DNA from 3 places in the Streptomyces sp. NPDC045899 genome. Region 1 is predicted to be linked to each of the others. Evidence: riboswitches for the same ligand, from Rfam matches in the RefSeq annotation. Region 1 holds a riboswitch; each other region holds the start of a gene.
The links. Region 1 has a riboswitch for thiamine pyrophosphate ahead of AC07FT_RS07520 (purine-cytosine permease family protein). Riboswitches for the same ligand answer to the same signal wherever they lie in the genome.
Positions count from the first base shown of each region.

Region 2: it holds a riboswitch for thiamine pyrophosphate, as region 1 does, so the genes downstream of both, AC07FT_RS26285 (thiamine ABC transporter substrate-binding protein) here and AC07FT_RS07520 (purine-cytosine permease family protein) in region 1, are expected to answer to the same signal.
Region 3: it holds a riboswitch for thiamine pyrophosphate, as region 1 does, so the genes downstream of both, thiO (glycine oxidase ThiO) here and AC07FT_RS07520 (purine-cytosine permease family protein) in region 1, are expected to answer to the same signal.

Region 1 covers NZ_JBWKKP010000004.1:136,626-146,173, forward strand. The annotation lists gene crtI (phytoene desaturase family protein) at 1-204, opposite strand, end outside; gene thiE (thiamine phosphate synthase) at 397-1,143, opposite strand; gene thiM (hydroxyethylthiazole kinase) at 1,140-1,952, opposite strand; gene AC07FT_RS07520 (purine-cytosine permease family protein) at 1,997-3,436, opposite strand; TPP riboswitch at 3,428-3,521, opposite strand; gene AC07FT_RS07525 (YwqG family protein) at 3,608-4,483, opposite strand; gene AC07FT_RS07530 (MXAN_6230/SCO0854 family RING domain-containing protein) at 4,735-7,353, shown strand; gene AC07FT_RS07535 (type A2 lanthipeptide) at 8,008-8,223, shown strand; gene AC07FT_RS07540 (hypothetical protein) at 8,460-9,266, shown strand; gene AC07FT_RS07545 (NHLP family bacteriocin export ABC transporter peptidase/permease/ATPase subunit) at 9,251-9,548, shown strand, end outside.
Region 2 covers NZ_JBWKKP010000020.1:59,117-68,664, reverse strand. The annotation lists gene AC07FT_RS26295 (phosphatidate cytidylyltransferase) at 1-781, shown strand, start outside; gene rlmN (dual-specificity RNA methyltransferase RlmN) at 854-1,960, shown strand; TPP riboswitch at 2,012-2,116, shown strand; gene AC07FT_RS26285 (thiamine ABC transporter substrate-binding protein) at 2,112-3,182, shown strand; gene AC07FT_RS26280 (ABC transporter permease) at 3,296-4,909, shown strand; gene AC07FT_RS26275 (ABC transporter ATP-binding protein) at 4,910-5,947, shown strand; gene AC07FT_RS26270 (LOG family protein) at 5,963-7,081, opposite strand; gene AC07FT_RS26265 (hypothetical protein) at 7,157-8,392, opposite strand; partial or broken gene AC07FT_RS26260 (ABC transporter ATP-binding protein) at 8,374-9,018, opposite strand; gene AC07FT_RS26255 (thiamine pyrophosphate-binding protein) at 9,250-9,548, opposite strand, start outside.
Region 3 covers NZ_JBWKKP010000001.1:74,896-84,443, reverse strand. The annotation lists gene AC07FT_RS00390 (SRPBCC domain-containing protein) at 1-151, opposite strand, end outside; gene AC07FT_RS00385 (thiazole synthase) at 522-1,367, opposite strand; gene thiS (sulfur carrier protein ThiS) at 1,371-1,571, opposite strand; gene thiO (glycine oxidase ThiO) at 1,568-2,770, opposite strand; TPP riboswitch at 2,762-2,875, opposite strand; gene AC07FT_RS00370 (NAD(P)/FAD-dependent oxidoreductase) at 3,105-4,286, shown strand; gene AC07FT_RS00365 (Rv2175c family DNA-binding protein) at 4,413-4,778, shown strand; gene thiE (thiamine phosphate synthase) at 4,864-5,559, shown strand; gene metF (methylenetetrahydrofolate reductase [NAD(P)H]) at 5,713-6,633, shown strand; gene AC07FT_RS00350 (hypothetical protein) at 6,671-7,684, shown strand; gene AC07FT_RS00345 (phytoene desaturase family protein) at 7,709-9,241, opposite strand.

The sequences.
Region 1 (9,548 bases):
GTGCGGCATGGTCAGCACGGTCGGGCCGGTGTCCATCCGGTAGCCGCCGCGTTCGGTGCGCCCGGCCCGTCCGCCGGGCAGGGCCGCCCGTTCCACCACGGTCACCCGGCGTCCGGCGCCCAGCAGATGGAGGGTGGCCGCGAGCCCCGACAGACCCGCACCGACCACCACGACGTGGTCGGTGCGTCCGCCGACGGTCCTCATCGGCCGCCGCCTCCGGGCGCGGCCACCTCCGCGTCCACGACGGTGGCCGGACTCCGTTCTCCCGCGCTGCGGCGCATGGCGCTTCCTCTCTGAGCGGCCCGGTGGCGGCAGCCGCCCCGGGCGGTCCGCCACATCCGACACCTCCGACGGGCGCACCGTCCGGCGCGCCGTCGCATCAGGAGGGGTGCCCGCTCAGCGGGTGTCCGTGTCGCCCCGGCACTCCTTCGGCCCAACCGGTGTGGTGTTCCGCCACGCCTGGGCGTAGGCCGCCGCGGCCGAACGGGGGTCCTCGGCCGCGCACACCCCGGAGACCACGGCGGCTCCCGCCGCCCCGGCGGTCCGCAGCCGCGGCAGGTCGGCGGGGGTGACTCCGCCGATGGCGACGGCGGGCAGCGGACCGAGCCGGACCAGCCGCGCGAAGCCGTCGTGGCCGAGGGCGGGCGGCGCGTCGGTCTTGGTACGGGTGGCGCGCAGGGCGCCGATGCCCAGGTGGTCGACGCGTGCGGGCTCCCCGGCCGCCGCCCGCACCTCCTCGGGTGTGGCCGTGCTCAGCCCGAGCACCGCCTCCTGGCCGATCAACTCCCGTACGGCGGCGACGGGCAGGTCCGACTGGCCCACGTGGACACCCGTCACCCGGGCCCCGGCGGCCCGTGCGGCCAGGAACACGTCCACGCGGTCGTTGACCATCAGCGCCACCGGCTCGGGGAGGACGGCCGCCACCTCCAGTACCGTGCGCAGGAAGTCCCCGCCGTCCGCGTCCTTCTCCCGTACCTGCACCGCGGTGACACCCCCGGCCACGGCACGGGCCACGGTGTCGGCCACGCTCCGGCCGCGGGCCGCGCACTGGGCGGTGTCGGTGACCAGATACACCGACAGATCCACCGGCGGCGCCCCGGCGGACGGCCCCGTCCCGGCGGACGGATTCCGGGAGGTACTCATGAGATCGCCGCCCGCGCGGTGAGCTCCGACGGCTCCAGCGCGGCCAGGGCGTCCAGGAACGCCACCGCGAAGCTCCCCGGGCCGGACGCCTCCGGGGCGGCACGCTCGGCGGCCACGGTGTACGCGGCCACCGCAGCCACGGTGGTGGCGAACCGGTCCCCGTCCACCGCCGCGAACGCCGCCATGACCGCGCCCAGCGCACAGCCGCCGCCGGTCACCCGGGTCAGCAGCGCGTCCCCGTTGGCGATCCGGGCGTGCCGGGTGCCGTCGGTGACCACGTCCACCGGACCGGACACCGCGACCACTCCACCGGTGGCGCGGGCCAGTTCCCCGGCGGCCCGCCGGGCGGCCTCCACCTCGTGCGCGGAGTCCACCCCGCGGCCGCCGTCACCGCCGTCCGCCAAGGCGATGATCTCGGAGGCGTTGCCCCGGATCACGGTGGGCCGCAGCTCCAGCAGCCGCCGCGCCAGTCCGGTGCGCACCGGCAGTGCGCCGACGGCCACCGGATCCAGCACCCACGGGGTCCCGGCCGCTCCGGCCGCCCGCGCCGCCTCGGTCATGGCGGTGCGCTGCTCGGCGTGCGGGGTACCCAGGTTGACCAGCACCCCCGAGGCGACCCCGGCGAACGGACCGGCCTCCCCGGGGATGTCCACCATGGCAGGGGAGGCACCGAGGGCCAGCAGCGCGTTCGCGGTGAAACCGGTGACGACCGCGTTGGTCAGACACTGCACCAGCGGGGTGGTCTCCCGCACCCGGGCGAGGGCGTGCGCGGCGAAGGCGGTGTGCTCGGGGACGGCGGAAGGGGCCATGGGGGAACGCTCCGGAAACGGGGTCGGGACGGGGCGGCGCAGGCTCACTCCGGTATCGGGCCGGGGTGGCGGGAGGCCGGGGCGGGCGCGTGGCGGCGCAGTCTGAGCGGTGCGTAGACCAGAAGTGCCGCGAGGAAGGCCGTGTAGTAGGCGAGGTCGGCGCCGTGCAGCGCCTCGGCCACCGGACCCGTGTACAGGGTGGTGTCCATGAACGGTACCGCCGCGGCGAAGGCGGCGGCGAAGGCCAGGACCGCGGGCCACCAGGGCTGCGGCCGGGCGTTCTCGGTGGCCAGGTCGACGGGGGTACCACCGCGGGTCCGCGCCCGGGCGAACCAGTCGACGCTCACCACGGCGACGAAGCCGGGGATCCAGTAGCCGACGAACAGCAGCACGTTCTGGAAGCGGGCGGTGGTGTCCGCGGCGTGCATCCACAGCACCAGCGGGAAGCCGAGTACGGCGGCGAGGGCGGCCGCGAGCGGACGCGGGATCCGCACCCCGACGGTCTGCAGGGCCAGTGAGCCGCTGTAGTCGTTCATGGCGTTGCTGCACAGCGCGGCCAGCGCCACGGCCAGCAGTCCGAGCGCGCCCGGTGTGCCACCGCCCAGCGCCTCGTCCACGCCCCGGGCCGTCTGGTCGGTGAGCACCGAGGCGCCCCACAGTCCCAGCGCCTGCACCGCCACGAAGGAGAGGGTGACGCCGAGGAGGGTGCACCAGAACATCCGCGCCCGTGAGGTGGCGCGCGGCAGATAGCGGCTGAAGTCACTGGCGTACGGCGCCCACGACAGTGCGAGACTCAGGGCGATCGTGCTGGTCAGGACGAACGCACCGGCGCGGTCGGCGCCCTGGGCGGCACCGGTGGTGGCCGGGTCCGCACTGTCCGCCAGCTTCACCGCGAGCGCGAGGAAGGCGGCGGCGAGCACGAACGTCATCACCGTCTGCATCCGGTGGATGGCCTCGTAGCCCAGCACCCCGAGCGCTCCCTGGGCGGCCATCATCACCAGCACACCCAGCCAGAACGGCCAGCCGCACAGCCGGGCCAGCGCGTCACCGCCGAACAGGCCGATGAGCGCGTCCCAGGCGACCGAGGAGAGCCACTGGAGGACACCGGGCACCGCGACGGCCCGGCCGAAGGCCAGCCGTGCCAGCGGCAGCTGTCCGGCCCCGGTCTGGCTCCCCCAGGTCCCCAGATACGCGGTGGGCAGGGCGCCCAGGAGCGTGCCCAGCACCACCGCGGTGAGCGCGGTGGCGAAGTCCAGGCCCAGGGCGATACCGACGGTGCCGGTGAACACACCGGTCATGGTCAGGTTCGGGGCGAACCACACGGTGAACAGGCGTCCCGGCCCGCCGTAGCGGTGGGTCTCGGGCACGGGCGCGATACCGCGGGCCTCGACCCGCAGATCGCCGGGTGCGGCGGGCATCCGTCCGTCGTGGACGGAGACGGGGCCGGATACGGCCGGCTCGCCGGGGGCATGCGGCAGTGACATGGGTGACATCCCTCCGCCAGTGCTAACTGGTTCAGGTTCGACGGGTGTGATCTCAGCCCCCGCAGGGGCACCCCGTGTCCGGTAAGGCGGGCCCAGCGGAACCCCTCACCCGGCGGCCCCCGTCCGGAGGCCGCACGTCAGCGGTCCGCCGCCGCCCGGTACGGCGGCGCGTCAGCCGCACTGCCAGGTGAACATCGCCCGGTCGAAACGGCCCGCGGCGAGGTCCTCGGGACGGATCAGCCAGTACAGGACACCGTCGTCGGCCCACATCATCCCGGTGTCCTCGTCGGAGTCGAACTGGGCCAGCAGCACCCATCGCGCCGCCTCCTCCTCGACGCGCGGATCGTCCCAGTCGACGTCGTCGCCCAGCACCGCCTTGGCCACCGTGATCTCCACGGCGCCCTGGACGCACTGGGCGTGCCCGCCGATCTGGTGCGCGGCGCCGCTCTGGTGGTCCCACAGCGCCTCCATGAAGGCGTCATCGCGCACCGGATGGCCGTAACGCTCCCTGACGGACAGCGCGCCGAGCCCGAACTCCCGGCTCAGTACGGTCGATTCGGAGTCCGGGGGGCTCGGCGCCACCCGGACGGTCAGGGGTACGGCCGGGTAAGGGGTGAGCCCCTCGGGAGCGGGCCGCTCGGGGAAACCGTCGGTCCCGGGCGGCAGATGCAGCAGCCGCGCACCCGCCCAGGTGTCCGGATCACAGGTGTCCACCACCGCCTCGCACTCCTCGTCCTCGAGGTAGAAGAAGGCCAGGCTGCCCTCGGGGCGCAGCGGAATGTCCAGTTCGTCCACGGGCAGCGCGGCACAGTCGACCACGGCCACGAACGACAGCGGACCGTAGCCTTCCCAGACGGGCCACTCGACGTCCTCGGGCAGCCGGGGCAGACCGCCGAGCCGGCCGACCACCGGATCGCCCGGACCGGCCGCCACCAGGTGTGCGGCGGGGCGCAGCAGTCCCGTCCAGCGGTCGGCCAGCTCCGGGGACAGATGGGTGCGGGCCAGCGTGCGCAGGGCGTCGGGCGCGGTGTTCTCCTGGGTGTCCATGCGCACCATGGTGACCGGGGACACCGACAGACCCGCACCGGCTCCTGGAAAAGATCTGCGAACCGCGCACCGGACTTGGTACGTTCTGGATCAGCGGGCGGCTCTCAGGTGTGCTTCCTTCTCACTCGATTACTACGACAACGAGCGCACCGAACTTCCGCCCGCTCCAAGGCTTCACGCCGCGCCCGCCCCGACCGGCGGGCGCGGCTGTTTTTCCGACGGCGGTGGCCGTCGGACAAGGGGGATCCAGCATGACCACCACCACCCGGACCACAGGTGCCCGGACCGGACTCCGCAGCGTCGCCGAGGTGCTGCTCACCCGGCGGGGCGCGGTGTACCTGCCCGCCCGCGACGGCTCCGGACCGGTGTCCCCGGACGTCCTCGCCGGCGTGACCCTGCTCGAGGCCGACCTCCTCGACCGCGGCTATGTGCTGTCCGCGCCGCTGCGCGAGGCCCTGACCGCGGGCGGACCGACGGCGATGGCCGTCACCGGACGCACCCTGCTCGCCGATATCGACCGGGCGCTGGGGGCCGACCGCGAGCACACCCCGCTCTTCCGGAAGTTCCCCGACTCCACGCCGTACGACACCACGGTGTTCTACGTGGAGCGGGTGCTGGCCCTGCTGACACAGCACCCGCGGCAGCCGTGCGTCCTGTGCGAAGGCGAGGGCACCGTCCACGCCGTCTCGCCGTGTGCGCATCTGGTGTGCCGCCGGTGCTTCGACGGATCGGACTTCGCCGCCTGCCCGATCTGCCACCGCGCCCTCTCCGCCGACGATCCGTTCCTGCTCCCGGCCCCGCCGCGGGCCGAAGCCGGACGCCACCGCGCGCTGCCCGAGCGGCTGCGCGTCCTGGCCCTCGGCGGCGATCTGGCGGACCGCCGGCGCGCCGTCCGCGAGGAGACCGGCCGGCTGCTGGGCCGTACCGCCGCGCTGTCCCCGCAGGACGCCGATGACCTGGAGGCGCTGCTCGAGGTCTGCGGCCGGGCGGACCTGGACTGGCTGCCCGCCGCGCTGCCCGGACGCGAGACCAAGGCGCGGGTCCTGGCGTGGCTGCTGCGCGCGCCCGGGACGCGCGCAGCGGTGCTGCCCGAGGTGGCGGCCCGGCTGGACACCGCCACCGACATCCTGCGGCTGCTCATCGTGTGGTCCGGCGGTGACCCGGGTCTGGTGGAGGTGCCGCGGCTGGCGCCGGTGCCGCGGCCGGTGCGCCGGGCCCTGCTGGGCGCGCTGGACGCGCTCGACCCCGCCCTCGCCGTGGCCGATATGCGGCGCCACCGCGCGCTGTGGATCCCCGCGGCCCACGCGCTGCACCCCTTCGAGTACGCGGGCCGCTTCCCGCGCGCCGCGCTCGCGGTGGCGGCCCTGCGGAACACCCGGCTGTCCGACGACCGGTTCGGCGACGCCCTGCGTACCGCCGCCGAGCCCCTGACCGCGGTCGACACCGGCGGCGACCGGCCGCGGGTGCGCACCTGGGGCGGGCGGGTGGAGACCGCGCTCGCCGAGGGTGACCACCGCCGTGCCACCGCACTGCTCACCCAGCGCCCCGGCGAACTGCTGCGCCGTCTGGACCACCTGCTGCGGCTGGCCGGTGAGGACACCGGACCGGTGCTGTCCGCGCTGCCCACGGCGGCCACCCGGGTGTCGCCCGCGGTGCTGCTGTCCGCGCTCGGCGCGCTGCGCTCCCGGCGGCAGCCCACCGGCGAGCGGGTGTTCTTCCCCAAGGGTCCCCAGGCCAAGGCGTATCTGGCCGACGACGAGCGGGACATACCGGCCGGCCACGCGGTCGAGGCGGCCATCACCGCGCTGACCGAGGAGGTGCTGCGCCGCGCCGCCGCCCTCGGCCCGCTCGACGTGGCCGTGGTCGACGCCGATCTGGACGGCATCGTGGCGCCGTTCGCGGAGCGGACCGCCTCGCGGGCCCTGGTGACCCTGCCGCGCGGCAGCGAGCGTCCCCTCACCCCCGGCCGCACGCTGCGGCTGTTCCTGCACTGGATGGAGAGCGAGGAGTCCGGCCGGACCGATCTGGACCTGTCGCTCGCGCTGTTCAACGGGGCGTGGGAGCACGTCGGCACCTGCGACTACACCCGACTCCGCCACAGCGGTGCCGTCCACTCCGGGGACCGCACCAGCGCCCCGGCCCCGGACGGCGCCTCGGAGTTCCTCGACCTGGATCTGGACGAGCTGGAGCGGGCGGGTGTGCGCTACGCCGTCGCCGCGGTGTTCTCCTACAACGCCGTGCCGTTCGACGAACTGCCCGAGGCGTTCGCCGGTTTCATGGTGCGCGACGAGCCGGGCGACAAGGGGCCGGTCTTCGACCCCCGCGCCGTCGAGCAGCGCTTCGACCTGACGTCCCCCGCCGGCAGTTCGGTACCGCTGGTGCTGGACATCCCCGGGCGCACGATGCGGTGGCTCGACGTGGTCCAGGGCCTGTCCGGCACCGGTCACGCCGTCCACCGGCACGTCCAGGTGCTGGCCGCCCTCGGCAGGAGCCTGACCGGTCTGTTCACCTCGGGTGCCCGGGTCGAGCTCGGTGAACTCGCCGTCTGGCAGACCGCGGCCCGTGCCACCACCGTGCTGCTGCGCCACACCGACGGTTCGGTCACTCCGTACCGCCGCCGTGCGGGTGAGGACGTCCTCGCCTTCGCGGGACGTATCGGCGCACCGGACCACGACCCGTCGGCCGGTGACATCGGTCAGGATCCCTCCAGGATCGGCGCGGCGTTCCTCGTCCGCGGGGACGTCCCGCTGCCCGCCGGCTGCCCGGTGTACGCACTGCACCCGGCGGGGCTGGACGCGGCGGCGGTGCGCCTGCTCACCGCCTCCGATGTGGTCAACTCCCTTGCGCACAGCGGCCCGACGGCCGACTGAGCGCCGGCGGCCCCGGGCGGGGCGCGTCGCCGCGCCCCGCCCGAAGTCATGAGCTTCGTCGTACTCATGCGCCCTATGTCCATTCCGGGGGAATTCCCGGCCTTTCGGTGGGGCAACGGCCCGAGGGTGCAGTTGTCATAACGCACACCGATCGGCGGGATGGGCGGAATTCAGTCGCGATATCGGCTCCCCGTCGCACATGTCGCATTCCCGATCTGTGCGGGATGAGGAATTCGAGTACAGGTCGTCCAGTCTTCAAGCGATCGGCACACCTATTCCACAGATGGCCTGAGCACCGCCTGTGCCGGGTCGTGGATCCGGGGCCCGGATGGGGGCTTCGCCCGTGATCGCGGGGATGTCCGGCGAGGTCAGCCCGGGTGTGCAGGGCGAGCGTGACGACGGTGTGAAGAAAGGCCGGTCACCGCGTGGGCGGATGTGTGTTCCCCGTGATCGGAACGTGGCGGAATGCACGGTTCCGCGCGATGTCTGATTCGCAGCCCACTGTGCGGGCGTGGTTACATCCTTTCGCGCTGAGGCGTTCTCAGGATCCCGGACCCCGGAATCCTGTGGTTGTTCTGCGGGGGCCGAGTCATTCGGCAACCGCGGGCCGCTGAAAGCTCATTTCGAGATTATTTATCCAAGGGAGACGCAATAATGAACAACGCACCCAAGGTCGCGACCCAGGAGATCTCCGACGCTGAGCTGGACAACGTGGCCGGCGGGCTGGGTGCCACGGTCACCGACACCCTCGGCACCGTCGACGCCGTCACCGCCCCGGTCACCGGCGTGGTCGGCACCGCCACCGGCACGGTGGACGGCCTCACCGGCCTGAACACCACCGGCATCGTCGGCACCGTCGGTGCCCTCTGAGGCGACCCTCACCCCCTGAGGCGATCTCACCTCTGAGGCGACCTCACCTCGCCTCACGGTGCCGCCGAGCGCGGCACCTCCGGTCGGACGGCGCCGCCGTACGACCGGCCCCGTGCCCCGGGCCCGCCTGGTCCGGGGCATTCGGCGGTCCACCGGTGCCCTGCCGGCGGACCGCCGCGGCGCCACCACGCGAAGCCGCGCACTCCATCCGTTCCCGCGGTTGAGGACAGACTCTCGTGCAGTTCCGCCAGCAGGCCCTTTCCAAAGCGCAGTCGGCAGAGGACATCGATCTGCCGGTGCGCTACGCCCGCCCGCAAGGGTGGCTCGCCCTGGCGGTCACACTCGTCGTCATGGCCGCGGCCGCCGTCTGGTCCGTGACCGGCACGGTGTCCAGCACCCTGGCCGCGCCCGGCATCCTCACCCATGGACAGGGCAGTTACATCCTCCAGAGCCCGGTGGCCGGACAGGTCACCGCCGTGCTCGCCAAGGAGGGCAGCACCCTGCGCGCGGGCGCTCCGCTGCTGAAGATCCGCACCCCGCGCGGCGACAGCGTGGTGCGCACCCTCGCCGCGGGACGGCTCACCACCCTGGTGGTCTCGATCGGCTCCGTCCTCACCACCGGAGCCGACGTCGCCTCCGTCGAACGGGTCCGCCGCTCCGGCGACCCGCTGACCGCCACCCTCTACGTACCGGCGGAACGCGCCGCGTCGGTGCCGGTCGGCGCGGCCGTCGACCTCGGGGTGCAGTCGGTGCCGACCCAGACCTACGGCGTGCTGCGCGGCCATGTCCGGGCCGTCGGCCGCACCGCCCAGTCACGTCAGCAGATCGGTTCGCACCTCGGCAGCGAACAACTCGGCGAGGAGTTCTCCCGGCACGGCCCGCCGGTCGCGGTGCTGGTCCGGCTGGACCGCTCGGCCACCACCCGTTCCGGCTACCGCTGGTCCTCCCCGAAGGGCCCGCCCTTCACCCCCGACTCCATGACCCTGGCCACCGGTACGGTCCACCTCGCCGACCGGCACCCGATCGAATGGCTGCTCCCGTGACCCCCACCCACGACGGCGGGCCGCCCCGCCCGGCACCCGCCGGAAGCAGCGGACGCCGCCGCCCCGAGCCCGCCCGGGGGCGGCGGCGCGCCCCACGGCGCGCGGCCGGGCCCGCGCGGCCCCGGCGCCGTACGGTACGCACCCCCACCGTGCTCCAGATGGAGGCGCTGGAGTGCGGGGCCGCCTCGCTCGCCATGGTGCTCGCACACTACGGACGCCATGTACCGCTGGAGGAGCTGCGGATCGCCTGCGGTGTCTCCCGGGACGGCTCGCGCGCGAGCA
Region 2 (9,548 bases), on a different contig from region 1:
GGTGGGCGTCGGCCTCGGTGTGGTCATCGTGGCCTCGCTCTTCATCTACAAGCCCGTGTTCATCGGCGTCATAGCGGTCGCCGTGGTCGTCGGGCTCTGGGAGCTGACCTCACGGCTGGCCGAGCGCAAGGACATCCGGGTGCCGCTCGCGCCGCTCGCCGTCGGCGGCGTCGCCATGGTCGTCGCGGGATATGTGCGCGGCGCCCAGGGCGCCTGGGTGGCGGTGGCGCTCACGGCCCTCGCGGTGCTGGTGTGGCGGATGACCGAACCGCCGGACAACTACCTCAGGGACGTCACGGCCGGTGTCTTCGCCGCCTTCTACGTACCGTTCCTCGCCACCTTCGTGGCCCTCATGCTCGACACCGACGACGGTGCGTGGCGGGTGCTCATCTTCCTGCTGCTGACCGTGGTGAGCGACACCGGCGCCTACGCGGTCGGCTGGCGCTTCGGCAAGCATCCGCTCGCGCCGCGGATCAGCCCGGGGAAGACCCGTGAGGGGCTGATGGGCGCGGTGGCGTTCGCCATGGTCGCGGGCGCGCTGTGCATGCAGTTCCTGATCGACGGCGGCGCGTGGTGGCAGGGGCTGCTGCTCGGCCTGGCCGTCGCGGTCAGCGCGACCCTCGGTGACCTCGGTGAATCCATGATCAAGCGCGATCTGGGCATCAAGGACATGGGCAAGCTGCTGCCCGGCCACGGCGGGATCATGGACCGGCTGGATTCGCTGCTGCCCACCGCGCCGGTGGTGTGGCTGCTGCTGGTGATCTTCGTCGGCGGAGGCTGACCGCCCCCGCCGAGCGGCCCCGCGCCCCGGGCGGCGCGGGGCCCTTCGTACGTCTGCGACACTGGGTGAACCATGCCTAAGCCCGGAGAACTCACTTTCGTCGCGCCGCGCGGGGCCAAGAAGCCCCCGCGGCACCTTGCCGACCTCACCCCCGCCGAGCGCCGCGAGGCCGTCTCGGCCCTGGGGGAGAAGCCCTTCCGGGCCGGTCAGGTGTCGCGCCACTACTTCGCGCGGTACACCGACGATCCGGCCCAGTGGACGGACATCCCCGCCGCCTCGCGCGAGAAGCTGGCCGGCGAGCTGCTCCCGGAACTGATGAGCGTGGTGCGTCACATCAGCTGTGACGACGACACGACCCGCAAGACCCTGTGGCGGCTGTTCGACGGCACGCTCGTGGAGTCCGTGCTGATGCGCTACCCGGACCGGGTCACCATGTGCATCAGCTCACAGGCGGGCTGCGGGATGAACTGCCCGTTCTGCGCCACCGGCCAGGCGGGTCTGGACCGCAATCTGTCCACCGCCGAGATCGTGCACCAGATCGTCGACGGGATGCGGGCCCTGCGGGACGGTGAGATCCCCGGCGGTCCGGCCCGGCTGTCCAACATCGTCTTCATGGGCATGGGCGAGCCGCTGGCCAACTACAACCGGGTGGTCGGTGCCATCCGCAGGCTCACCGACCCCGAGCCGGACGGTCTTGGCCTGTCCCAGCGCGGGATCACCGTCTCCACCGTCGGGCTGGTTCCGGCGATGCTGCGCTTCGCCGACGAGGGCTTCAAGTGCCGGCTCGCGGTCTCCCTGCACGCCCCCGACGACGAGCTGCGCGACACCCTCGTTCCGGTCAACACCCGCTGGAAGGTCCGCGAGGTCCTGGACGCCGCGTGGGAGTACGCGGAGAAGTCCGGCCGCCGGATCTCCATCGAGTACGCCCTGATCAAGGACATCAACGATCAGGCGTGGCGGGCCGATCTGCTCGGGCGGCTGCTCAAGGGCCGCCGGGTGCACGTCAACCTCATCCCGCTCAACCCCACGCCCGGCTCCAAGTGGACGGCCTCCCGTCCCGAGGACGAGAAGGCGTTCGTGGCGGCCCTGGAGGCGCACGGTGTGCCGGTGACCGTCCGGGACACCCGGGGGCAGGAGATCGACGGGGCCTGCGGGCAGCTGGCGGCCACGGAGCGCTGAACGGCGGCTGATACGGTGCCTTCGCGAAACATCGCACCGTCGTACAAATGAACATTCCGACAGGGGAGCGCCCAGGGCGCTGAGAGTGCGGCACGGCCGCAGACCCTCGGACCTGATCCGGGTCATACCGGCGTAGGGAGTCAGCATCAGCATGAACAGCCACCTCCGGCGTGCCATCGGCACGGCCCTCCTCGGTTCGCTCGGCCTCATAGCCCTCGCGGGCTGCGGTGAGGACTCCGGGGGCTCCGGCGGCGCCGATTCCAAGACCGTCACCCTGGTCTCGCACAACTCCTTCGCGGTCTCCAAGGCGGTGCTCGCGGAGTTCACCGAGAAGACCGGCTACAAGGTGCGCAGACAGACCGGCGGCGACGCGGGCTCGGCCGTCAACCAGGCCATCCTGTCCAAGGACCACCCGCAGGGCGATGTCTTCTTCGGTGTCGACAACACCCTGCTCTCCCGCGCCCTCGACCACGACCTGTTCACGCCGTACCGGGCCAAGGGCCTGGACAAGGTCCCGGCCGCGTTCCAGCTGGACGCCGGCCGGCACCGTGTCACCCCGGTCGACTACGGCGACATCTGCGTCAACTACGACCGCGCGTACTTCGCCGAGAAGAAGCTGGCGCCGCCGCGGACCTTCGCGGACCTCACCAAGCCCGCCTACAAGAACCTGCTGGTCACCGAGAACGCGGCCACGTCCTCCCCCGGACTCGGCTTCCTGCTCGGCACCGCCGCCCGGTACGGCGACGAGGGCTGGAAGGGCTACTGGAAGAAGCTGCGGGCCAACGGGGTCGAGGTCGTCGACGGCTGGGAGCAGGCGTACTTCGACCGCTTCTCCGGCGGTGGCAAGGGCGACAAGCCGCTCGTCGTCTCCTACGCGTCCAGCCCGCCCGCCGGGGTGGCGGACCTCAAGACCAAGCCCGCCAAGGCTCCGACCGGGGTGGCCACGGGAACCTGTTTCCGGCAGGTGGAATTCGCCGGGCTGCTGAACGGCGCGTCCAACACCAAGGGCGGCAAGGCGCTGCTGGACTTCCTGCTGAGCAAGCGGTTCCAGGGGGACGTCCCGCTGAGCATGTACGTCAACCCGGCGCGCGAGGACGTCAAGCTGCCGGAGCTCTTCGCCCGGTACGGGGTCGAGATCGCCGACCCGGCGACCCTCTCCCCGCAGAAGATCGCCAAGAACCGTGAGCCGTGGGTCAAGGCATGGTCCTCGCTCGTCCTGTAGGAACCGGCCCCGAGAAGACCGCCGGGGGCACCGGGAGCGCCGGGGCCGCCGGGGAGTCCCGGGAGGACAGGCCGCCGCGCGATCCGCGCGGTGCGGCGCTGCGGCTGGCCCTGATGGCCGTGCCCCTCGCCTTTTTCGGGATCTTCTTCGCCTATCCGGTGGCCGCCATCGTCACCCGGGGCCTGCGCACCGACGGCCGGTGGCGGTTCGGCCGGATCCCGGAGGTGGTGAGCGACCCGGCCGTGGTGGACGTCCTGTGGTTCACCGCCTGGCAGGCCGCCGCCTCCACCGCCCTCACCCTGCTGATCGCCCTTCCCGGCGCGTATGTCTTCGCCCGCTTCGCCTTCCCCGGCAAGGGGCTGCTGCGCGCCGTGGTCACCGTGCCGTTCGTCCTGCCGACCGTCGTCGTCGGCTCCGCGTTCCTGGCGCTGCTGGGCCGTGGCGGACTGCTGGACGAGCTGTGGGGGGTGCGGCTGGACACCTCGGTCTGGGCGATCCTCCTCGCCCACGTCTTCTTCAACTACGCCGTGGTGGTACGGACCGTGGGCGGGCTGTGGGCCCAGCTCGACCCGCGCCAGGAGGAGGCCGCGCGGATGCTCGGCGCGAGCCGTCTGAGCGCATGGCGGCGGGTCACCCTGCCCGCGCTGGCGCCCGCCGTGGCCGCCGCCGCCCTGATGGTCTTCCTCTTCACCTTCACCTCCTTCGGGGTGGTGCAGATCCTCGGCGGCCCGCACTACGCCACCTTGGAGGTGGCGATCTACCGGGAGACGGCGCAGCTGCTCGACCTGCCGACCGCGGCCGTGCTCAGCCTCGTCCAGTTCGCCGCGGTCGGCGGTGTCCTGGCCCTGCACGCGTGGACCGTCCGGCGCAGGGAGGGCGCGCTGCGGCTGGTCGATCCGGCCCGCACCGCCCGCCGCCCCCAGGGCGCGGCGCAGTGGGCACTGCTGGGAAGCGTGCTGGCGGTCGCCGCGCTGCTGATCCTGACCCCGCTCGCGGTGCTGGTGGAACGCTCGCTCAACGGGCCCGACGGTTACGGCTTCGACTCCTACCGGGCGCTCCGGTCGGCGGCCGACAGCGGCGGCACGTTCTTCGTGGCCCCCCTGGAGGCTGTCGGGAACTCCCTGCGGTACGCGGTCGTCGCCACCGTCATCGCCCTGGTCGTGGGCGGCCTCGCGGCCGCCGCCCTCACCCGGCGGGCGGGCAGGCTGGTGCGGGGCTTCGACGCGCTGCTGATGCTCCCGCTGGGCACCTCCGCCGTCACCGTCGGCTTCGGCTTCCTCATCGCCCTGGACGAGCCGCCGCTGGATCTGCGCGCCTCCTGGATGCTGGTGCCGCTGGCGCAGGCCCTGGTGGGTGTGCCGTTCGTGGTGCGGACCATGCTGCCGGTGCTGCGGGCGGTGGACCACCGGCTGCGCGAGGCCGCGGCCGTGCTGGGCGCCTCCCCGCTGCGCGTCTGGCGGGAGGTGGACCTGCCGTTGGTGGGACGGGCGCTGGCGGTGGCGGCCGGCTTCGCGTTCGCGGTGTCGCTGGGCGAGTTCGGGGCGACGGTGTTCATCTCCCGGCCCGACCAGCCGACCCTGCCGGTGGCAGTCGCCCGCTTCCTGGGCCGCGCCGGTGAACTCAGCTACGGCCAGGCGATGGCCCTGAGCACGATCCTCATGCTGGTCTGCGCCGCGTCCCTGGTGGCGCTGGAACGCATCCGCACCGACCGTTCCGGGGAGTTCTGAATGACACTGCTGCGCTGTGACGGGGTGTCGGTCAGGTTCGGCCGTCATGACGCCCTGGCCGCCGTGGACCTGGCGGTCGCCGAGCACGAGACGGTGTGCGTGCTCGGGCCGAGCGGCAGTGGCAAGTCCACCCTGCTGAGGGTGGTGGCCGGGCTCCAGCGCGCCGACGCGGGACGGGTGTGGCTCGCGGGCCGCGACCAGACCGGCGTCCCCGCGCACCGGCGCGGCGTGGGCCTGATGTTCCAGGACCACCAGCTCTTCCCGCAGCGCGACGTCGGCGGCAACGTCGCCTTCGGCCTGCGGATGCGCCGGACCGGGCGTACGGAGACCGAGCGCACCGTCGCCGAACTGCTGGACCTGGTCGGGCTGCCCGGTGCCCAGCGGCGCGCCGTCGACTCGCTGTCCGGCGGTGAGCAGCAGCGGGTGGCGCTGGCCCGCGCCCTGGCCCCGCGGCCCCGGCTGCTGATGCTCGACGAGCCGCTGGGCCAGCTCGACCGCGGGCTGCGCGAGCGGCTGGTGGTCGAACTGCGCGAGCTCTTCGGCCGGTTGGGCACCACCGTGCTCGCGGTCACCCACGACCAGGGGGAGGCGTTCGCGCTCGCCGACCGGGTGGTGGTGATGGACCGCGGCCGGATCGCGCAGAGCGGTACCCCGCTGGAGGTGTGGCAGCGGCCCGTGAGCGAGTTCGTCGCCCGCTTCCTCGGCTTCGACAACGTGGTCGGGGCGACCGTGCGGGACGGCGTCGCCGAAACCCCCTGGGGCAGGCTGCCGGTACCGTCCGGCACCCGGCCCGGAGCGTGCCGGCTGCTGGTCCGCCCCGCCGGGGTGCGGCTGACCGGGCCCCGGGACGGGCTGGAGTGCACGGTGGCCGCGCGCACCTTCCGCGGGGACCACGTGGCGCTCGTTCTCCGGCCGTCGACAAGCGACGCCCCCCGCCTGGAGGCGTCCTGCGCGCTGCGCGACGCCCCCGGGACGGGGGACCGGGTCGGGGCCGTCTTCGAGGCGGCGGAGGTCGTGGTGCTGGAGCGGGACGGCTGACGCCCGCCCCGCCCCTCAGCCCCGCAGTGCCGCCAGCGCGTCCGGCGCCTCGTCCACCGAATCCACCAGCGCGATGCGGGACTTCATCGGCCGGCCCTCCGCGAGGGCTTCCAGCAGCGGCCACGTCGGCAGCCGCCGCGTCCAGTGGTCGCGGTCCACGAGCACCATCGGGGTCGGCTCACCGCGCGACTCGTAGTAGTTCGGCGTGGCGTTGTCGAAGATCTCCTGAACGGTCCCGGCCGCGCCCGGCAGGAAGACCACGCCCGCGGTGGACCGCGCCAGCAGGCCGTCCTCACGGGTGGCGTTGGCGAAGTACTTCGCGATGTGCGACGCGAACGCGTTCGGCGGCTCATGGCCGTAGAACCAGGTGGGGATGCCGACCGAGGTGCCGCCCTCCGGCCAGCGCTCCCGCACCGCGAACGCCATCTCGGCCCAGGTGCCGATGGACGGGCTGAACGACGGTGCCTTGGCGAGGAGTTCCAGTGCCTCGTCCAGCATCGGGTCGGCCAGCGGTGCCGCGTAGGCGCCCAGGTTGGCTGCCTCCATGGCGCCCGGACCGCCGCCGGTGGCGACCGTCAGCCCCGCCCGGGCCAGGGTGCGGCCGAGCCGGGCGGCGCCCGCGAAGCCGTCCGATCCGCGCTCCAGCGCGTGGCCGCCCATCACCCCCACCACCGGGGCGCCGACGAGGAGTTCGTCGAGGGCGTCGGAGACCGCGTCGTCGTGGACGGCGCGCAGCATCGAGCCGAAGATGTCGCCGTCGGCCCTGGTCCGCTGGAACCAGGTGTAGGCCAGCGCGTCCGGCGTGCCCTCGTAACCCTCCGCGGCCAGGCCCTCGAACAGCTCCGCCGCGGAGTAGAGCGTGCCGCGGTACGGATCGAACGGCAGGTCCGGCACCGGCGGGAAGACCAGCGCGCCCCCGGCCCGCACCTTCGCCGCGGCCTCGGGGTCCATCGGACAGCCCAGGAAGACGGCCTCCGCGCTCCCGGTGGAGAGCAGCGCGGAGGTACGGTCCGTCAGATCGACGGACTGGACCCGGAAACCGGCCAGCGTGCCGCGCGCCACGACCCGGTCGAACTCCTCGAGGGATTCGATCTCCCGGTCGGGCGCGGTGGAGGAAGCGTCATCGGTCTGCATCGCGACATGCTAATCACACCGCGCCGGACCGTCTGCTTCCGCGATCACACCCCCGCCCCGGCGGTGCCACCGGTCTCAGTGGCTCATCGGCATCGTGGTGAGATGCGCCACCGCCCACGTCAGCGGGGACAGCACCGCCACCAGGGCCGCCGCGCGCACCGCGGCGGCGCCCCGCAGCAGCCGGGCCGGCGCGCCCAGGCGCAGCAGGGCGTCGGTGGTGCGCCGCCGCGCCGCCCGCGCCTCCAGCGCCGCCGTGACGGTGGTGGCCAGCGCGCACACCACGACCAGCGCCGCTCCCAGGACGGTGAGCGGGCCGAGCAACTGGTCCCCGGAGCGTCCGGAGCCGGTGCCGTCCAGCCGCGCCACGGCGTACCCGGAGGAGGCGATCGCGCACAGCACCCCGACCGGGCGGCCGATCAGCCCGGCCTCCTGCTGGAGGAGGCGCCCCGCCAGCAGCCGCAGCGCGCCGGGCCGCCCGACAGCCAGCAGCCGGCCGCACAGATGGGTCAGTCCCGGTCCGGCCAGCACCAGCCCGGCCATGGTCAGCGCCCAGCCGCCCACCACTCCGGGCGGGGTGTCGCCCAGCCCTCCGGGCAGCTGGAACAGGGCGTCATGACGGGGTGCCGCACCGCTGCCCGCGTACGCCTCCAGCGCCAGCCCGGCCGCCGTCAGGGCGATGCCCCAGGGCAGACCGGAGGTCGAGCGGTCCGGGAGCGGCCCGACCGCGCCGGTGGCGACCGGCGGCACGGTGCTCCGCCGGGCCTCGGCGGCGGTCCGCCGGTCGCCGGGCTGCCGCGGCCACAGCACCGCCGCGCACACCGCGCCCGCGACCACCGGGACCAGCGCCACCAGGATGATCGCCCCGGCCAGCGGCAGCGGACGCCCGGCGCCGAGCGCCCGGTCCGCCGCGCCGCTGCCCGCCCACTCCAGCCAGGAGCCGCCGAGCCCGCCCCGCAGGTGCAGGAAGGTCAGCAGGGCGAGACCGGATCCGGCCGCGCAGCACAGCACCGCGCCGGTGGCCGCGAGCAGCGCCGCGCGGGCCGGGCCGAGTCCGACCGCGGAGAGTCCGGACGGCGGGCGGCTGATCGGATCGGCACGCGCGACGGCCACGGTCAGATGGACGGTGGCGGCCAGCGGCACCAGGCACCACAGCAGCCGTGCCACCCCGCCCCGGGGTTCGGTGGGATGGCCGGCCGCGAACCCGAGCGCGCTCAGCAACAGGAAGCCGGCGCCCGCGGCGGCGAGGACGACCAGCGTCCTGCGCAGCAGGACGGCCGGACGGGAACCACGGGCTAGGCGGAGACTGAGCACGCCGCCCTGCCCTCCTCCTCGGAGGCGGGCGACGAGCCCGCCCGGCGGCCGTCCACCAGCGCGACCGTGCGGTCGGCGAGGGTGGCCACCTCCTCGTCCTGGGTGGCGAGCACCACGGTGATGCCGTGGGAGCGCGCCGCCGAGGTGAGGGTGCGCAGCACCTGGCCGCGGTCGGCGCGGTGCAGCGGCGCGGTGGGCTCGTCGGCGAAGAGCACCGAGGGGGTGGCGGCCAGCGCGCGGGCGATGGCGATCCGCTGGCGCTGGGCCTGCACCAGTCCGGCCGGGCGGACCCGGGCGCACTCGCCGACGTCCAGCCGGTCCAGCCATTCGAGGGCGGCGCTCTTGGCGGTGCGCCGGGCGGTGCCGCTCAGCAGCAGCGGCAGCGCCGCGTTCTCCCAGGCGGTCAGCTCGGGGACGAGATGGGGCTCGGTGCCGATCCAGCCGAAGCGCGCACCGCGCAGCCGCTCGCGGTCCAGCGCGGGGAGGCGGTGCACGGCGACCTCGCCGAACCACACCTCGCCGTGGTCCGGGACGAGCTGGCCCGACAGACACCGCAGCAGGGTGGTCTTCCCGCAGCCGCGCGGGCCGGTGACCCCCAGGATCTCCCCCTCCCGCGCGCCGACGGAGACACCGAGGAGGGCGGGCGAACCGCCGTAGGCGTACGACAGGGTGCGTGCCCGGAGCACATCATCGTTGTCCGGCGGAGCCACCATCCAGAGCACCTCGCCTTACCTGCGATCGTCCCGTTCCCCCGGTTGGGGGAACGAGCGCGGAGCCAATGGGTCACTGGCACGGTAAGGACAGGACAGGAGGGCCGCGCCTTAGGCTCGGCGCCGGGCGGGGCCCATTTCCTCCGATCAGCCCTGGTCCGCGAGGTGGGTGGGGGCGAACATACGCAGCTGGGCGGGGAGCACCACGACCGACGGTCCGGGGGCGGCCAGTGCGGCGCCCAGGTCCTCGGCCAGCCGCCCGGCTGTGGTACGGACCGCGGGGACGCCGAACGACTCGGCGAGGGCCACGAAGTCGGGGCGGGCCAGCTCGGTGCCGGTCGCCTCGCCGAAGGCGTCCTGCATATAGGCGCGCAGGATGCCGTAGCCGCCGTCGTCCACGATCAGCCAGGTGACGGGCAGTCCGTACTGACGGGCCGTGGCCAGCT
Region 3 (9,548 bases), on a different contig from region 1:
GGATGCCGCCGGGGCGCAGCTCCAGTTCACAGCCCCCGAAGGCGTACCAGGCGCGGATGTGCTCGGGCGTCGTCAGCACCCGCCACACCCGGTCGACGGGCGCGGCGATGTACACCTCGCGCTCGATCTGGTCGGCCACGGTCACGGTCACGGCGACCACCTCCGGCTTCCACGGTAGGCGGGGCGCCGTGCCCATGACGCGACGAGCCGCCGGGGAGGGCCCGGCCGGGCCGTGTGGCTCGCTCCCGCCCCGGCGACGCGAGCCACACGGCCCGCCGTCGGCACCGACACCGCGGGGCCGACCCGGTCCGGTCCGCGTGACGCGGTAGCGGTGCCGCGTCAGCCGGGGTCCGTCCCGCTCGCCCGCCCTGGCACGGCTGCCCCCGGCTACCGCTGGGCGGTGCCGCTGTGGCGCGGCCGGTCCGGGCGGGTCCTTCCCCCGGACTCCGTCCGGGGGTGCCCCGCGCGGCAGGTCCGGCGGTCGCGGGCCCGGCCGCATCACGACGCCGGGGCCCGGCTCCCTAGAAGGCGGGCCGCTCCGGGTCCAGCGCGGCCCTGCCCTCCGCCGGGGACGACGCCTCCGCGAAGTGGCGGCGCGGGATCCGGCCCGCCCGGCGGGCCAGCCGCCCCGCCTCCACCGCGTGCCGCATCGCCGCCGCCATCAGGGCGGGCTCCCGGGCCCGTGTCACGGCCGAGGCGAGCATCACCGCGGCACAGCCCAGCTCCATCGCGAGCGAGGCGTCCGAGGCGGTGCCCGCGCCCGCGTCGAGGATCACCGGCACGGTGGCCCGCTCGACGATCAGCTCGAAGTTATGCGGATTGCGGATGCCGAGGCCGGAGCCGATGGGCGAGCCCAGCGGCATGATCGCGGCGCAGCCCACGTCCTCCAGCTTCCGGGCGAGCACCGGGTCGTCACTGGTGTACGGCAGCACCGTGAAACCGTCGTCCACCAGGGTCTCGGCGGCGTCCAGCAGCTCCACGGGGTCGGGGAGGAGGGTGCGCTCATCGGCCACCACCTCCAGCTTCACCCAGTCCGTGCCCAGCGCCTCCCGGGCCAGCCGCGCGGTCAGCACGGCCTCGCCCGAGGTGAAACAGCCCGCGGTGTTGGGCAGCGGGCGGATGCCGTGCCGGTCCAGTACGGAGAGCACCGAACCCTGCACCGTGGGGTCGAGACGCCGCATGGCCACGGTCGTCAGCTCGGTCCCGGAGGCGAGCAGGGCGCGCTCCAGGATCTCCAGACTGGGCGCCCCGCCGGTGCCCATGATCAGCCGGGAGCCGAACGCGGTCCCGGCGATGGTCAGCGGGTCGGCGGCGGGCGCGGCGGCCCCGTTCCCGGCGGCCGCGGTGTCCCTCGTGGTGGTGGTCATGGCTCAGCCTCCCTGGACCGCGGTGAGGACCTCGACGCGGTCGCCCTCGCCCAGCGCCGTCAGCGGCCACTGGCCGCGCGGCACCACCGTCTCGTTGACGGCCGCGGCGACGCCCGAGGGCGCCCGGGTGAGGGTGGCCACCAGCAGGTCGAGGGTGGTGCCCTCGGTGATCTCGCGGGGTTCCCCGTTGACGGAGACGGTCATGCGGGCTGCTCCTGTGGTGCGGTGATCGGGGACCGGGCGGCGCCGTCGAACCGGTGCGGGGTGAACGCGCGCGCCACCGGCGGGAGTTCTCCGCCGGTCAGCGCCTCGGCCATGACATCGCCCGTGACCGGGGTGAGAAGGACGCCGTTGCGGAAGTGGCCGGTGGCCAGCTGGAGCCCCGGCAGCGCGGTCGGCCCGAGGAAGGGGCCGTTGTCGGGGGAGCCGGGGCGCAGCCCGGCACAGCTCTCCACGAGCGGCAGTTCGGTGATGCCGGGGATCAACTCATGGGCGTCGCGCAGCAGCTCGTAGACCCCGCCCGCGGTGACCGTGGTGTCCCAGCCGGACTCCTCGGAGGTGGCGCCGATCACCAGCTCGCCGTCGAGCCGCGGGACGAGGTAGACGTCGGTGCCGCGCACCACGGCCCGCACCACCCGGGACAGGAACGGCCGGCAGGGGGCGGGCACGGTCAGCCGCAGCACCTGGCCCTTGACCGGACGCACCGGCGGCAGCACCTCCGGGGGCACGCCCGCCAGCCGCGCGCTCCGGCTCCCGGCGGCCAGGACGGTCTGCCCGGCGGACAGCCGGGTGCCGTCGGCCAGCTCGGCGCCCGTGGCGCGGCCCCCGCCGACCGTCAGCCGCTCGGCCAGGACACGGTGGAGGACCACCCCGGCCCGTTGGCAGGCGCGCAGCAGGGCCGCCGTCAGCCGCCGCGGATCCACCTGGTGGTCGCCGTCGATGCGCATCCCGCCGCGGACGCCGGGGGCCAGCATCGGCTCCAGACGGCGGCATTCGCGTCCGGTGAGCCACTCCACGGGCAGCCCGTGGCGCTGGTGCCGTTCGTGGAGGTCGCGCAGATGGGCGCGGTCGTCGGCGTCGAGCGCCACCATGAGCGTGCCGCAGGCGCGGTAGCCGACCTCCTGGCCGCCCGCCTCCTCCACCTCCGCCACGAACTCCGGATAGCGGGCCGCGGAGGCGAGGTTGAGATCCAGCAGCGCGTGCTCGCCGTACTGGAACTCGCCGACGGATCCCAGCATCCCGGCCGCCACCATGGCCGCCCCGCCGCCCGGTGCCGGGTCCACGAGCGCGGTGCGCAGCCCGCGCTGGGCCGCCCGCCAGGCGGTGACCAGACCGATGGTGCCGCCCCCGATGACCAGGGCGTCGTACGAGGTCCCCCCGGTGACCGATGCGCGCATGGGCATACTGCCTCTCCCTTCGCCGGCATGACCCGGATCAGGTTCGTACGGTCGGAGGCCGTCCCAGCCTCCCTCTCAGCCCGGTGCGTCCGAACTCCCGCGAGTGCTCTGTGGCGCCACCCTAGTACGAGCCCCGAAGGGCCCGGAAGGGCGAACCGGACGAGCCGGGAATCACGGCGGCAACCCGCCCATCCCCGCGCCGATCTTGTAAGGGAGATCTCGCCCCGCGCTCTGCGGTGCGCCCCGCGTACCGCCATACAGTGATCGTGTGAGCGATGAGACGACGAGGACGGCGTCCACGGTGGGCAGCGGGCAGCGCGTGGTGATCGTCGGCGCGGGCATGGCGGGGGTGCAGACCGCCGTCGCGCTGCGCGAGGAGGGCTGGGCCGGGGAGATCCTGCTGCTGGGGGCCGAACCCCACCAGCCGTACGACCGGCCCCCGCTGTCCAAGGCCGTGCTGCTCGGCAAGGCCGAAGGGTCCGCGTTCGACGTGGACTTCCAGGCCCTCGGCATCGAGCTGCGGCTCGGGGTGACGGTCTCCGCGCTGGAGGCCGGGGCGAAGCGGCTGGAGACCGAGTCCGGACCGGTGCCCTACGACGTCGTGGTGCTCGCCACCGGCGCGGAGCCGGTGGCCCTGCCCGGCAGCGAGGGCGTTCCCGGCGTCCACCTGCTGCGCACCCTGGACGACGCCGAGCGGCTGCGCCCGGTGCTCGCCCGGCAGCACGAGATCGTGGTGGTGGGGGCGGGCTGGATCGGCGCGGAGTTCGCCACCGCCGCCCGGGAGGCGGGCTGCGCGGTCACCGTCGTCGAGGCCGCCGACCGGCCGCTGGCGGGCGCCCTCCCGGCCGAGGTGGCCGCGCCGATGGCCGGCTGGTACGCGGACTACGGCGCCACCCTGGTCACCGGCGCGCGGGTGGACGGCGTGGACGAGACCGGGCTGCTGCTCGGCGACGGCACCCGGCTGCGGGCGGGCGCGGTGGTGGTGGGGATCGGGGCGCGGCCCGCCACGGGCTGGCTCACGGGCTCCGGCGTGGAACTGGCGGACGACCGGTCCGTCGCCGCCGACGAACGGCTGCGCACCTCGGTGGAGGACGTCTACGCGGTCGGCGACTGCGCGTCCTTCCCCTCCGCGCGCTACGGCACCCGGCTGCTGGTGCACCACTGGGACAACGCGCTCCAGGGGCCGCGCACGGTCGCCGCCAACGTCGTGGGCAGCCGGACCGCCGCCCACACCGGCGTCGCGGTCTACGACCCGGTGCCCTACTTCTGGTCCGAGCAGTTCGGGCGGTTCATCCAGTACGCGGGTCACCACGAGGAGGCCGACGAACTGGTGTGGCGGGGCGATCCGGCCGGGGCGTCCTGGGCGGTCTGCTGGCTGCGGGACGGGGCGCTGGTCGCCCTGCTGGCCGTCGGCCGTCCGCGCGATCTGGCCCAGGGCCGCAAGCTGATCGAACGCGGCGCCCGGCTGGACCGGACCCGGGCCACGGACCCCTCGGTGCCGCTGAAGTCCGCCGTTTCCTGACCGTTCCCGTGCGTCCCGCCGGCGCGGGGCGTGACGGGGGGCGGGGGCCGTGCGGGACGGGCGGTGCGGCCCGCACGGCGGACACCCGGCTACCCACTGTCAGTCCCAGATGGCAGGCTTGTTCCCGTGACCGAGATTGACGCAAAGATCGATGCTCTCGTCCCCGCCTGGCTCACGCTCCCCGACGCCGCCGAGAAGCTCGGTGTCGAGGTGACCCGCGTCCGGCAGCTGGTCAAGGAAGGCCAGCTGATCGCGGTGCGCCGCGGCGAGAACCGGGTCCTCCAGGTGCCCGAGGAGTTCATCGGTGACGGCAAGGTCGTCAAGGGCCTCGTGGGGACCTTGACGCTTCTGAAGGACGACGGCTTCAGTGACGAAGAGATGCTGGAGTGGCTTTTCACCCCTGACCCGACCCTGCCCGGCACCCCGGCGCGGGCCCTGACCGAGAACCGCGGCACGGAAGTGAAGCGCCGGGCGCAGGCCCTGGCCGTCTGACCGCGTTCCGCATCATCACCTCGGCGTACGGGCGGGGCATGGATCCCGCCCGTACGCCGCCGACCCGGGGGGACCCGCCACACCCATGGCCGCCACCAGCCCGTCCACCGGCACCTCCGCCGGCCCGTCCGCGTCCGCCGGCTCCGTCCGGGAGAAGCTCGCCGACGCCCGGCTGTACCTGTGCACCGACGCCCGGAAGCGCCAGGGCGACCTGCCGGAGTTCCTGGACGCCGTGCTCTCCTCCGGGGTGGACATCGTCCAGCTCCGTGACAAGGGCATGGAGGCGGCCGAGGAACTGGACCACTTGGCCGTGCTCGCCGAGGCGTGCCGCCGCCATGGCACCCTGCTGGCCGTCAACGACCGCGCGGACGTCGCCCACGCCATCGGCGCCGATGTCCTCCACCTGGGCCAGGGCGACCTCCCGGTTCCGGCTGCCCGCGCGATCCTCGGCCGGGACGTGCTGATCGGCCGCTCCACCCATGCCGAGGCGGAGGTGGACGCGGCGGTCTCCCAGCCCGGTGTGGACTACTTCTGCACCGGCCCCTGCTGGCCCACCCCCACCAAGCCGGGCCGCCCCGCCCCGGGGCTGTCGCTGGTGCGGTACACGGCCGCGCTGCGCCCGGCCCGCCCCTGGTTCGCCATCGGCGGTATCGACGCGTCCAACCTGGACGAGGCGCTGGAGGCGGGGGCGCGCCGGATCGTGGTGGTCCGGGCGATCACCGCCGCCGACGACCCGGCGGAGGCGGCGGCGGGGCTGGCCAAGCGGATCCGGGCGGCATAGTTCCACCGGGCGGACCGGACGGCCGCTCCTGGGCTGCGACGCAGGTGAGGGCGGACGGCGGGGGTGTCCGCACTGCGGGACGCGCCCCCGGCAAAAGGTAAATATCGGCCTCTCGGGTGGGCGTGGTCCACCCCGCTGGCTAACCTTCCCAATATGGCCCTAGGCACCGCTTCCACCAGGACCGATCGCGCGCGGACCGTGCGTGATCTGCTCGCGTCGGGCGAGCAGTCGTACTCCTTCGAGTTCTTCGCCCCCAAGACGGCGAAGGGTGAGCACACGCTGTGGAACGCCATCCGCCGGCTGGAGGCCGTCTCGCCGACCTTCGTCTCCGTGACGTACGGCGCCGGCGGCTCCTCCCGCGAGGGCACGGTGCGCGCCACCGAGCGCATCGCGACCGACACCACCCTGACCCCCGTCGCCCATCTGACCGCGGTCAGCCACTCCCGCGCCGAGCTGCGCAACATCATCGGCCAGTACGCCGACGCCGGGATCCGGAACATGCTCGCGCTGCGCGGCGACCCGCCGGGCGATCCGCTGGGGGAGTGGGTCCGGCACCCCGAGGGCCTGGACTTCGCCATCGAGCTGGTCCGGCTGATCAAGGAGTCGGGCGACTTCTGCGTGGGCGTCGCGGCCTTCCCCGAGATGCACCCCCGCTCCGCGGACTGGGACACCGATGTCCGCCACTTCGTGGACAAGTGCCGGGCGGGCGCCGACTTCGCCATCACGCAGATGTTCTTCTACCCGGAGGACTATCTGCGGCTGCGCGACCGAGTGGCCGCAGCGGGCTGTACGACGCCCATCATCCCTGAAATCATGCCGGTCACGAACGTGCGGCAGATCGAGCGGTTCGCCAAGCTCAGCAATGCGGCTTTCCCGCCCGAGCTCGCGGAGAGGATCCTGGCCGTCAAGGACGACGCCGCCGCTGTACGCTCGATCGGGATCGACTACGCCACCGAGCTGTGTGCGCGGTTGATGGCCGAGGAGATCCCCGGGCTGCACTTCATTACCCTGAACCACTCCACGGCGACGCTGGAAATCTACGAGAACCTGGGACTGCATCAGCGGTCCTCGTAACGGCAGCCGACGGGCGGCCGCACTGAGAGGGGCGGGCATGGGCTGGACGGTCCTCTACATCGCGTTCGGGATCGTCGCGCTGTGGCTGCTGGGCGAGGTCCTGCTGCAGTACAAGGCGCGGCTGCGCTGGCGGCTGCTGGCGTTCGTCGGCTTCCTCGGCGTGGTGGCCGGGGTGCTCGTCCCGTCCGTACTGGTGATCGTGATCGGCGCGGTCGCCTTCGCGACCGGCCAGACCTATGTGACCCTCTCGTTCCGGCGCGGCTTCGCGGCCGGGTGGGCGCTGCGCGGCGGACTGCCGGGGCTGAGCCGGGGCCGGGACGAGGAGCGTGCCGGACCGCCCGAGCCGGAGCCGATCCTCCAGGTCTCGGACCTGGAGGACGTCCCGGTCGCCCCCATGGAACCGCCCACCTACCGGCCCGAGCCGATGCCCGACGACACCGGTGAGTACGGCGTCTACGACGATGCCTCGCCCTTCGCGCCCTCCCAGCCCGCCGGGGCGGCGGCGTACGGCGGGGGCGCCGACGACGGCTACAGCGCCTACGAGACCTACGGCGGCTATGGCTCACAGGACACCGGCCAGGGCCACGCCTACGGCCAGGGCGCGTACGCCGACGCGGGCCAGATGGGTCAGATGGGCCAGCAGCAGGCCCCGCAGGGTCAGCAGGGCGCCTACGACTACGGCAACGAGGCGTACGCGGCGTACGGCGATCCGTACGGCGGTGCCCAGCCCCAGCAGCAGCCGCACGCCGACCCCTACGCACAGGCGCAGCCGTACGGCCAGCAGCCGTACGCCGATCCGTACGCCGCCTACGGGCAGGACCCGTACGGCACCGACCCGTTGGGCGGCGATCCGCTCACCGGTGACCACTGGGCGGCAGGCGGCGGGTACCCGGCACAGGGCCAGTACGCCCCGGGCGGTGACGCGATGCAGCCGGGCGGCACCTGGGTCCCGCAGCAGCGCGACGGGGAGACCCAGCCCCCGGCCGAGCAGCCGTACCCCTACCAGCAGCCGGGGTTCCAGCAGGGCTACGACGAGCAGTACCGCTACTGAGCGCCCGGGGCGCCTGAGCGCCCGTCACTGCGAACCGCGGAAGTCCTCGCCCTCGACGATCAGACCGGCGACCAGCGCGCCGGACATCCCGGTATGGGCCAGACCGCCGCCCGGATGGGCCCAGCCACCCGCCAGGTACAGCCCCGGCAGCCGGGTGAGGTTGGCCGGGCGCAGCAGACGGCCCCCGGCGCCCGCGAGCGCCGGGCCGGGGACCGCGCCACCACGTGCGCCGGTGTCCGCCTCGGTGTCGACCGGAGTGCGGACCTCCCGCCACAGCACCCGTTCCGCGAGGTCCGGGATCACCATCTTGGCCGCCGTCATCAGACCGTCCGCGTCGTCCTCGGCGGCCTCGCGGTCGGTCCAGTCCACCGGGCCGTGCGGGGCGACCACGGCGGTGAGCGTGACCGCCTCGTGGTCCGCGTCCGGGCACACCGTGGGGTCGTCCGGGCGGAGCACGGTCACCGTGGGGCGCAGACAGGGCTTGCGCAGGGCGCGGCCGTCACCGAAGACCCCGGCCAGCTCCGCGGTGCGGTCCGGGGCGTGCACCACGGTGCGGTGCGGGGTGTCCGCGGGGCGGGCCCCGCGCAGCGCCAGATACACCGTGAGACGGCCCGGGGTGCCGTTGCCGGGGCCGAGTTCGGGGGAGACGTCGCCCTCGTCCCAGGGGTGCCGTCCGCCGAGCATCCCGGGCAGCAGCGCCGGGTCGACGGCCGCGACCACCGCGTCCGCCTCCACGGCGGTGCCGTCGGCCAGTTCCAGGCCCGCCGCGCGGCCGTTCTCCTCGATGACGCGGATGACCTCGGCGCCGAACCGGAACTCCACGCGCCGCCGGCGGCAGCGCTCGTACAGCGCGTCGGCCAGGGCCCGCATCCCGCCGCGCACGTACCAGGTGCCGAAGGTCTGCTCCAGATAGGGCAGCACGGTGGCCGCGGCGGGGGCGGTGCGCGGGTCGAGGCCGTGGGCCAGGACGTGGCTCTCCAGCAGGGCGACCGCCCGCGGGTCCCTCAGCTCGCGCCGCGCCACATCGGCGAGGGTGGCCGGGCGCCGGGCGCCGTACCAGCGCCGCACCGGGGCGGCCGGATACGGATCGCGGCCCAGGACCCGCCAGTCGGCGCGCAGCGGCTCCTCCAGCAGCGGTCTGCGGGTGGCGTCCCAGACCTCACGGGCCCGGTTGACCAGATCGCTCCAGCGCTCGCCCGCGCCCGCGCCGAGGGCGGCGTCCATGGCCTGGCTCACCCCGCCGTGCGAGGCGTTGGGCAGCACCAGCGCGGTGCCGTCGGCGAAGAGGTGGCGGGCGGCCGGATCGACCTGGACCAGCTCGACGCTCCGCTCCAGCGGCTCCTTGCCGGTCTTCACGAACAGGTCCCGGTAGACGGCGGGCAGGTGCAGCAGCCCCGGGCCGGTGTCGAAGGAGAAGCCGTCGCGCTCGAAGCGCCCGACCCCGCCGCCGTGGGTCGCGCCGCGCTCGTGGACCACCACCTGGTGGCCCGCGACGGCCAGCCGGGCCGCCGTCGCCATGGCGCCCATCCCCGCGCCGATCACCGCAATCCGTGCCATGACCACGACTTTATCCGCCGCCGCGGACACCGGTGGACGGTGGCCGGGGGCACGGCCGTGGGGAGGAGCGCGGGGGGTCTGAGTACGCGTACTCAGACCGGGAGATGAGTAGCCGCGCGGATGGGCCGGATCCCGTCCGGACGGGAGAGTGGAGCACACGGAAGGGCGCTCGCCGGACCGCCGACACGGGGCGGCGGAACGGCGGGGGCCCGGACATACCGGGGGCGTACGGGGGAGCCACCGCTGCCACGGTGGCTCTTACGGGGGAGTTACGGGGGGAGGCGCTGTTCCGGCGCGGGACCGATGG